One region of the Priestia sp. Y58 genome, then DNA from elsewhere that is predicted to be linked to it. Evidence: riboswitches for the same ligand, from Rfam matches in the RefSeq annotation. Region 1 holds a riboswitch; the other holds the start of a gene.
The links. Region 1 has a riboswitch for thiamine pyrophosphate ahead of thiT (energy-coupled thiamine transporter ThiT). Riboswitches for the same ligand answer to the same signal wherever they lie in the genome.
Positions count from the first base shown of each region.

Region 1 (3,573 bases):
AAATAGCTAAAATATAAAATAACAAGATGCGCCAGAAGACTTGTTTAACTGCGCGAGGAACCGTTTTTTCGGGATCTTCACTTTCTCCAGCCGCGACTCCAAGCAACTCTGTTCCTTGGAATGAAAAACCAGCAGCCATAAAAATACCTAGTACAGTAAAGAATCCACCGTGAATCGGTCCATCACCAAGCGTGAAGTTTTTAAAACCTGGTGCTTCATTGTTAAAGATACCAAAAATCATCATAATACCAATAACTAAAAAGATGATAACCGTTACTACTTTAATTAACGAAAACCAAAATTCAGATTCACCAAATCCTTTTACAGAAAGGTAGTTAAGCCCAAACATAATTAATAAAAACAGGGCACTCCATAAAATAGAAGAAGAGTTTGGGAACCAAAATTTCATAATAAGGGCTCCAGCGGATAATTCAGCTGCAATCGTAATAGCCCAGTTATACCAGTAGTTCCAGCCGAGAGCGAAACCAAAGGATGGATCTACAAAACGAGACGCATACGTACTAAATGAACCAGCTTCAGGCATATAAGCTGCGAGCTCTGCTAGGCTGGTCATCAAAAAGTAAACCATGACGCCAATGATAGCGTAAGCTAAAAGCGCTCCCCCAGGTCCTGCTGTGTGAATTGCTCCACCACTTGCTAGGAATAAGCCGGTTCCAATGGCTCCTCCTAATGAAATCATCGTTAAGTGGCGAGATTTCAACCCACGTTTTAATTCTTGCTGCTCTTGCATAGATAAATACTCCTTTCGAATGTACGGAAAGAGACGGGATAACATAAAAAAAGCCCGCAGTATATGTGCGCGCTTTTAAATCTGAAAACCGCGTCAACCTTCCGTGAAGATAGCTCTTCACATCACTCGCATGATGTGACAGTTCTGTTCCTGTTCGGAGACAGCCCCAGCTTAAATCAACCGAGAAGTGATCTAAACTTCGGCAATTTTTCCTTTCAAGCAACATCCTCAATGTTCTCTGCATTTCCGTTACTTTACTATTAAAAACTGCGACCTCTACCTCATCGATTAGGATGAGGGTTTTTTATATTCAATTGACATAAAAGAAGTATAACAAATACTAAAACGATTGTCATTATAAAAAATAGATTCAGAAAATAGAAACATCTTTGAAATCTCTCGAATCTATTTTGTTACATATGGTATAATAAACATTGTCTTTATACTACATAAATATCCAAACGTACCACAGGGGGAGCCGCCGTGCTGAGAGTGAACGAAATGTTCAGACCCTTAGAACCTGTTAGTTAACGCTAGCGTAGGAATGTGGGAATAGTAGCATATATTTGCTTACTCCTGTGTAAACCGTTTGATATGAATGATTCAAAAACAGGAGTGAGAAACGTGAATAAAGCATTACCTTTACAGGCTAAAATTGAAATAGCTATTTTTGCAGCATTGGCACTTCTACTTGACCTTTTGCCTTCCATTAAGATTGCAACGGCTGTAAGTATTTCGTTCTCCATGGTGCCCATTTTTATTATGTGCTTTCGCTGGGGAGTAAAAGGCGGGGCTCTATCTGGTCTATTATGGGGGCTTTTGCAGTTAGCGACAGGAACGGCTTATATTTTAACAGCGCTACAAACATTTATTGAATATATTGTGGCTTTTGCTTTTATAGGTTTTGGAGGTATTTTTTCACAATCTATTAAAACAAATTTAGCTACCAATAACAGATCAAAAGCTTTTGTTTTGATTGTTTTATCCCTTATTATCGGAAGCTTCGCACGTTATTTCTGGCACTTTATTGCTGGTATTATTTTCTGGGGATCGTACGCACCAAAAGGTATGTCCGCTCTGTGGTATTCTTTTTCAATGAACGGTATTTCAATGGTAGGGTCACTAATAGCCTGCTTAGTCATTCTTTCATTGTTAATTCCATCGGCATCAAGAATGATTGTAACTAAATCACATTCATCATAAGAAAAAAGACTAAATCTACCAAGATTTAGTCTTTTTTGTCATTTGTCACCTTTGTTTACACAAAAGTGTGTCAGGTTTGATAACATAGTTAGTGAAATATTCAAAAAACTGTTTTATGATAGTCAACATATTCAAACGAGATAAAGGATTGATAGCATGCTACAGAAATGGATCACGAGCATAGGTTTAGATATTGGAACAAGCACAACAAAACTGATTGTAAGCAAGCTGTTAATAGCAAATCAACAAAATCAGTTTACGCTGCCAGGCTGTCAAATTATTGATCGTCGCGTAACGTATGCAAGTTCTATCTATACCACACCTATGTTAAACGAGGTTGAAATCGATGTTCAACGATTAACGGTACTACTAGAACAAGAGTACAAAAATGCAGAAATCTCCTTAGATCAAGTGGAGGCGGGCGCTGTGATCATCACAGGAGAAACTGCTAGAAAGCAAAATGCAGAAACTATCGTTCACTATCTAGCCGAACATGCTGGAGATTTTGTTGTTGCAACAGCCGGTGCTGACTTGGAAGGAATATTGGCGGCAAAAGGATCAGGAGCAATCCAACATTCCGCTGAAACAAATGCAGTAATTGCCAATATTGATGTAGGAGGAGGCACCGCTAACATCGCTTTATGTCAAAACGGAAAAGTGATCGAAACGTTTACGCTGCATGTAGGTGGAAGATTAATTCGGCTGAATTCAGACGGCTTTGTTACCTACGTTTCACCTTATTTAACTGAATTTTTAAAAAATAATTCTTTAACACTGCGAGAAGGTGAAAAAGCAACATTTGAAAAACTCTCGTCTATCTGTCAATTACTAGCTGAAGAAACCGTGAATTATGTAAGAGCACTAATTCAAACCTCTTCGCTGCTCGTTTCTCCTCATACAAGATCTTCTATCCAACCAGAAACAATTATGATTTCAGGAGGAGTAGGAGCAATGATGGAGAAGCAAATGCCAAAAACCGTGAAAGAAGTGGCCATACACGGAGACATTGGTCCGCTTCTAGCATATCATTTTCAATCCATCCAAGTATCTCAAGCCGCTGAGACAACGCGCGCTACTGTAATTGGTGCTGGTATGCAAAATACAGAAGTTAGCGGATCAACCGTATACATTGGGTCGAAGCGGCTGCCGCTAAAAAATATTCCGATTATAGAGATACCCGTTCAGCAAGAAGAGACGTGGAATCCGCAGCTGTTTCAAGAAAGAGCTCGGGCGTCATGTATGCAGGCTTCAACTATTTTCAGTGCAGAAGATCCCCCCGCTGCTATTGCTTTATCTCATTTTCCTTACTGCAGCTATAAGATGCTTCAAGAATTAGCAAAAGTAATAAGCGCTGAATTTATTGCTTGTTTTAAGGGAGCTAAGTGCCTCGTTGTTCTATGCGAACAAGATATTGCAAAAGCCTTAGGACAAGCATTAGCTAAACAGAGCAAAGAGTTAGAAATTATTTGTTTAGATCAAATTGATTTTACACACGGAGATTACATTGATCTAGGGTTACCAGTAGCTGGAGAGGCGATCTCCGTTTCCGTTAAAACGCTCGCTTTTTCATCATAATCTATTAAATATCTAAGGAGGAAAAGATGTTTAAAACTACACGA
Region 1 is NZ_JAKWFL010000007.1:177,307-180,879, forward strand. Features, by position in the region: gene MMB68_RS20845 (amino acid permease) at 1-751, opposite strand, end outside; lysine riboswitch at 854-1,038, opposite strand; TPP riboswitch at 1,213-1,313, shown strand; gene thiT (energy-coupled thiamine transporter ThiT) at 1,346-1,954, shown strand; gene MMB68_RS20855 (ethanolamine ammonia-lyase reactivating factor EutA) at 2,111-3,529, shown strand; gene MMB68_RS20860 (ethanolamine ammonia-lyase subunit EutB) at 3,556-3,573, shown strand, end outside.

Region 2 (3,573 bases), on a different contig from region 1:
TTTGTCAATACCCATGTTTGTAAAACGCTTTCAAAAGGCGATAATATATATTTATGCAAAAAAGCTATTGCAACATTGCAATAGCTTTTTCTTGCTCTTTGAGTCTCTATTAGAAGTTTAAGGGACTAAAGAACACGCGTGTTTATTTTATAAAAATACAAAATATAGAATAGCTGCTAAAACAATTCGATATAGTGCAAATGGTACTAATTTGATACGATTAATTAATTTCAGGAAAAAGCGAATAGATACCAGCGCAAAAATAAAGGCGCTGATAAAACCAGCAATAAAAAACGGTAGTGCATCTGATGTGAAATACTGCCAGTTTTTAACCAATGAAAGTCCACTTGCTCCTGCCATGATTGGCACTGCCATAATAAATGTAAAATCTGCGGCTGCCTTATGGCTCATTCCAAGAAGAACCCCTCCTGAAATCGTTGAGCCTGAACGAGAAAAACCTGGCCAAAGAGCAATACATTGAAACAGTCCTATACCCAATGCTTGTCCATAAGACATTTGGTCCACCGTCTCTACACGCGGACGTTTAGGTCCAAACAAATCTGCTAGAATCATTAATACAGCTCCGACTACTAAGCCAATTAGCACCGTATTTAAAGAAAACAAATGTTCATCAATGTAATCATCAAACAAAAGTCCTAACACTCCTGCGGGTAACAGACCAACAATTACCTGCATTAAATTCAAGCGATTTGTCGGTCCAATTGGAGCAGCTGGTTTTTTTCCTAATCCTAATAAATTAATAAAACGATCTTTAAAAATAACAACTACTGCTAAGATCGACCCTAGCTGAATAACAATTTTAAATGTATTAGCTACTGGAGATGAAAATAATTCTTTTGAATTTAACCACAGGTCATCCACAATAATCATATGCCCAGTTGACGAAACAGGAGCAAACTCTGTTAAACCTTCTACAATCCCTAAAATGATTGCTACAATAATTTCCCACATAAAGCTATGTACCTTGCCTTTCTTTCAAATTAATAAGCTTATCGCTTCGTTTTACATGCTCAACTATTTTCCTATTTTGACACTTGCTTTTTTATCATAATTGTTAAAACTATGAAATACAATGTGTATTTGCAAAAAGATAAGAATCTTTAATAATTTGTAATAAAAACCTTACATGCTATAACCAAAAAACAAGATATCAGCTTTTATTTGTTTTAAAAAGCAGTCACTATGTTCGGTATAAATTCCGGGCCCTTAGCTAAAAATGAATCATCTAGACTATTTTTCTTTGGTGTGAAAAAATGACTAAATCATTATGTTTTTTCCATCCTCTTTACTGTCATCTATCATTTTAATCAACTAGTGCTTGCTTATACGACATATCCCCTAAGTAATTTGAAACTTTTTTCTCTCTTTTCTCGTATATAGTAGTATCTTTTTTAGGAGGCTTTTTACTATGAATGGAAATGTACGTACAATGAAATGGATCACTGCTGGGTATGAAGCCTTGCTGGGAATTCCTTTAATTGGCGCGGGGATTGTTATGGGGTTTAGTTATACTCCTCTTTTTATTGGATTTATTCTTCATGCTATCACGCTCATTTTAGCTAATAGACGAGGGTTATCTGCTTATGGAAACATACTAGGGATTGTTACCTCACTGGTTGCTTGGATTCCATTTTTAGGGTTTATCATGCATATTATTACAGCTATTGTGATTGCAATCGATGCCGCTAGACAACGCTAATTGTCTAGCTTTTTTTATTTAAGGGTTGATTTTTTACCGAATGATGGTAAACTTAAGCCGTAAATTGAATAATTTGAATGTTATTTCTACTAGGGGTGTCTGATAGCTCAGACTGAGAGAAGAGTGCAATAAAACTCTTTAACCCTTTGAACCTGATTTGGGTTATACCAGCGGAGGGAAGTAGTCTTGAAAAGAATATATGTTTATTCTTTTTTCGCCTATTCCATCGGGTTCTGTCTATCACAGAACCCGATTTTTTTATGGTTCGGTATAGCTACACTTTATGCGAAACCGGAGGAATATGTCATGTCAAAACAAAATGTATCAGTTTCTATGAAAAAGCCTTTTCCAAACAGTCACAAAGTATATGTCCAAGGATCCAGAGAAGACCTTAAAGTGCCTATGCGTGAAATTCATCAGTCTCCTACTACAGGATCTTTTGGTGAAGAAGAAAATAGTCCCGTCCGTGTATACGACACGAGCGGTGTTTATACAGATCCCTGTTATGAAATTAATTTACAAAAAGGATTACCGGCTCTGCGCGAAAAGTGGATTGCAGAACGAAACGATGTAGAAACATATCAAGGCCGTACGGTTCAGCCACAGGATAACGGTTATTATGATGGTGATCCAAGAGATCAGTATGAGCGCTTTATCACTAATCGTTTACCGTTGCGCGCGAAAAAAAATCAAAATGTAACGCAAATGCACTATGCGAAAAAAGGAATCATCACGCCCGAAATGGAATTTATCGCTATTCGTGAACAGATGGATCCTGAAGTCGTACGTGAAGAAGTAGCAAGAGGACGTGCCATTATCCCTAATAATATCAATCACCCTGAGAGCGAACCGATGATTATCGGCCGCAAATTCCACGTGAAAATTAATGCTAATATCGGAAATTCAGCTATTCGTTCAGCTATTGAAGATGAAGTAGAAAAAATGACATGGGCAACGCGTTGGGGAGCCGATACAATTATGGATTTATCAACAGGAAAAGATATCCACACAACACGCGAATGGATTATCCGCAACTCGCCTGTTCCTGTAGGGACCGTTCCTATTTACCAAGCGCTTGAAAAAGTAAAAGGCGTAGCAGAAGATCTAACGTGGGAAGCATATCGCGATACATTAATTGAACAAGCAGAACAAGGTGTTGATTACTTTACTATTCACGCAGGTGTTCTTTTACGCTATATTCCTCTAACAGCGAAACGTACGACAGGTATTGTTTCACGCGGAGGATCCATCTTGGCGCAGTGGTGTTTAGCTCATCATGAAGAGAACTTTTTATATACTCGCTTTGAAGAAATCTGTGAAATCTGTAAAGCATACGATATTTCTATTTCCCTTGGCGATGGGTTACGTCCTGGTTCCATTGCAGATGCTAATGATGAGGCACAGTTCGGCGAATTAGAAACGCTTGGTGAATTAACTAAAATTGCTTGGAAACACGATGTTCAAGTTATGATTGAAGGTCCTGGACATGTTCCTATGCACCTCATCAAAGAAAACGTAGATAAACAAATGGAAATATGCCAAGAAGCTCCCTTCTATACTCTTGGACCGCTTACAACCGACATCGCTCCAGGCTATGACCATATTACATCAGGTATTGGGGCTGCAATGATTGGTTGGTTTGGGACAGCTATGCTTTGCTACGTAACCCCAAAAGAACATTTAGGTCTGCCGAATAAAGAAGACGTTCGAGAAGGGGTTATCACCTATAAAATTGCTGCGCATGCCGCTGATCTAGCAAAAGGCCATCCAGGAGCACAAAAACGTGATAACGCGCTGTCTAAAGCAAGATTTGAATTTAGATGGAATGATCAATTTAACCTGTCACTAGATCC
Region 2 is NZ_JAKWFL010000018.1:12,292-15,864, reverse strand. Features, by position in the region: gene MMB68_RS27060 (undecaprenyl-diphosphate phosphatase) at 148-972, opposite strand; gene MMB68_RS27055 (hypothetical protein) at 1,430-1,720, shown strand; TPP riboswitch at 1,802-1,916, shown strand; gene thiC (phosphomethylpyrimidine synthase ThiC) at 2,027-3,573, shown strand, end outside.
Region 2: it holds a riboswitch for thiamine pyrophosphate, as region 1 does, so the genes downstream of both, thiC (phosphomethylpyrimidine synthase ThiC) here and thiT (energy-coupled thiamine transporter ThiT) in region 1, are expected to answer to the same signal.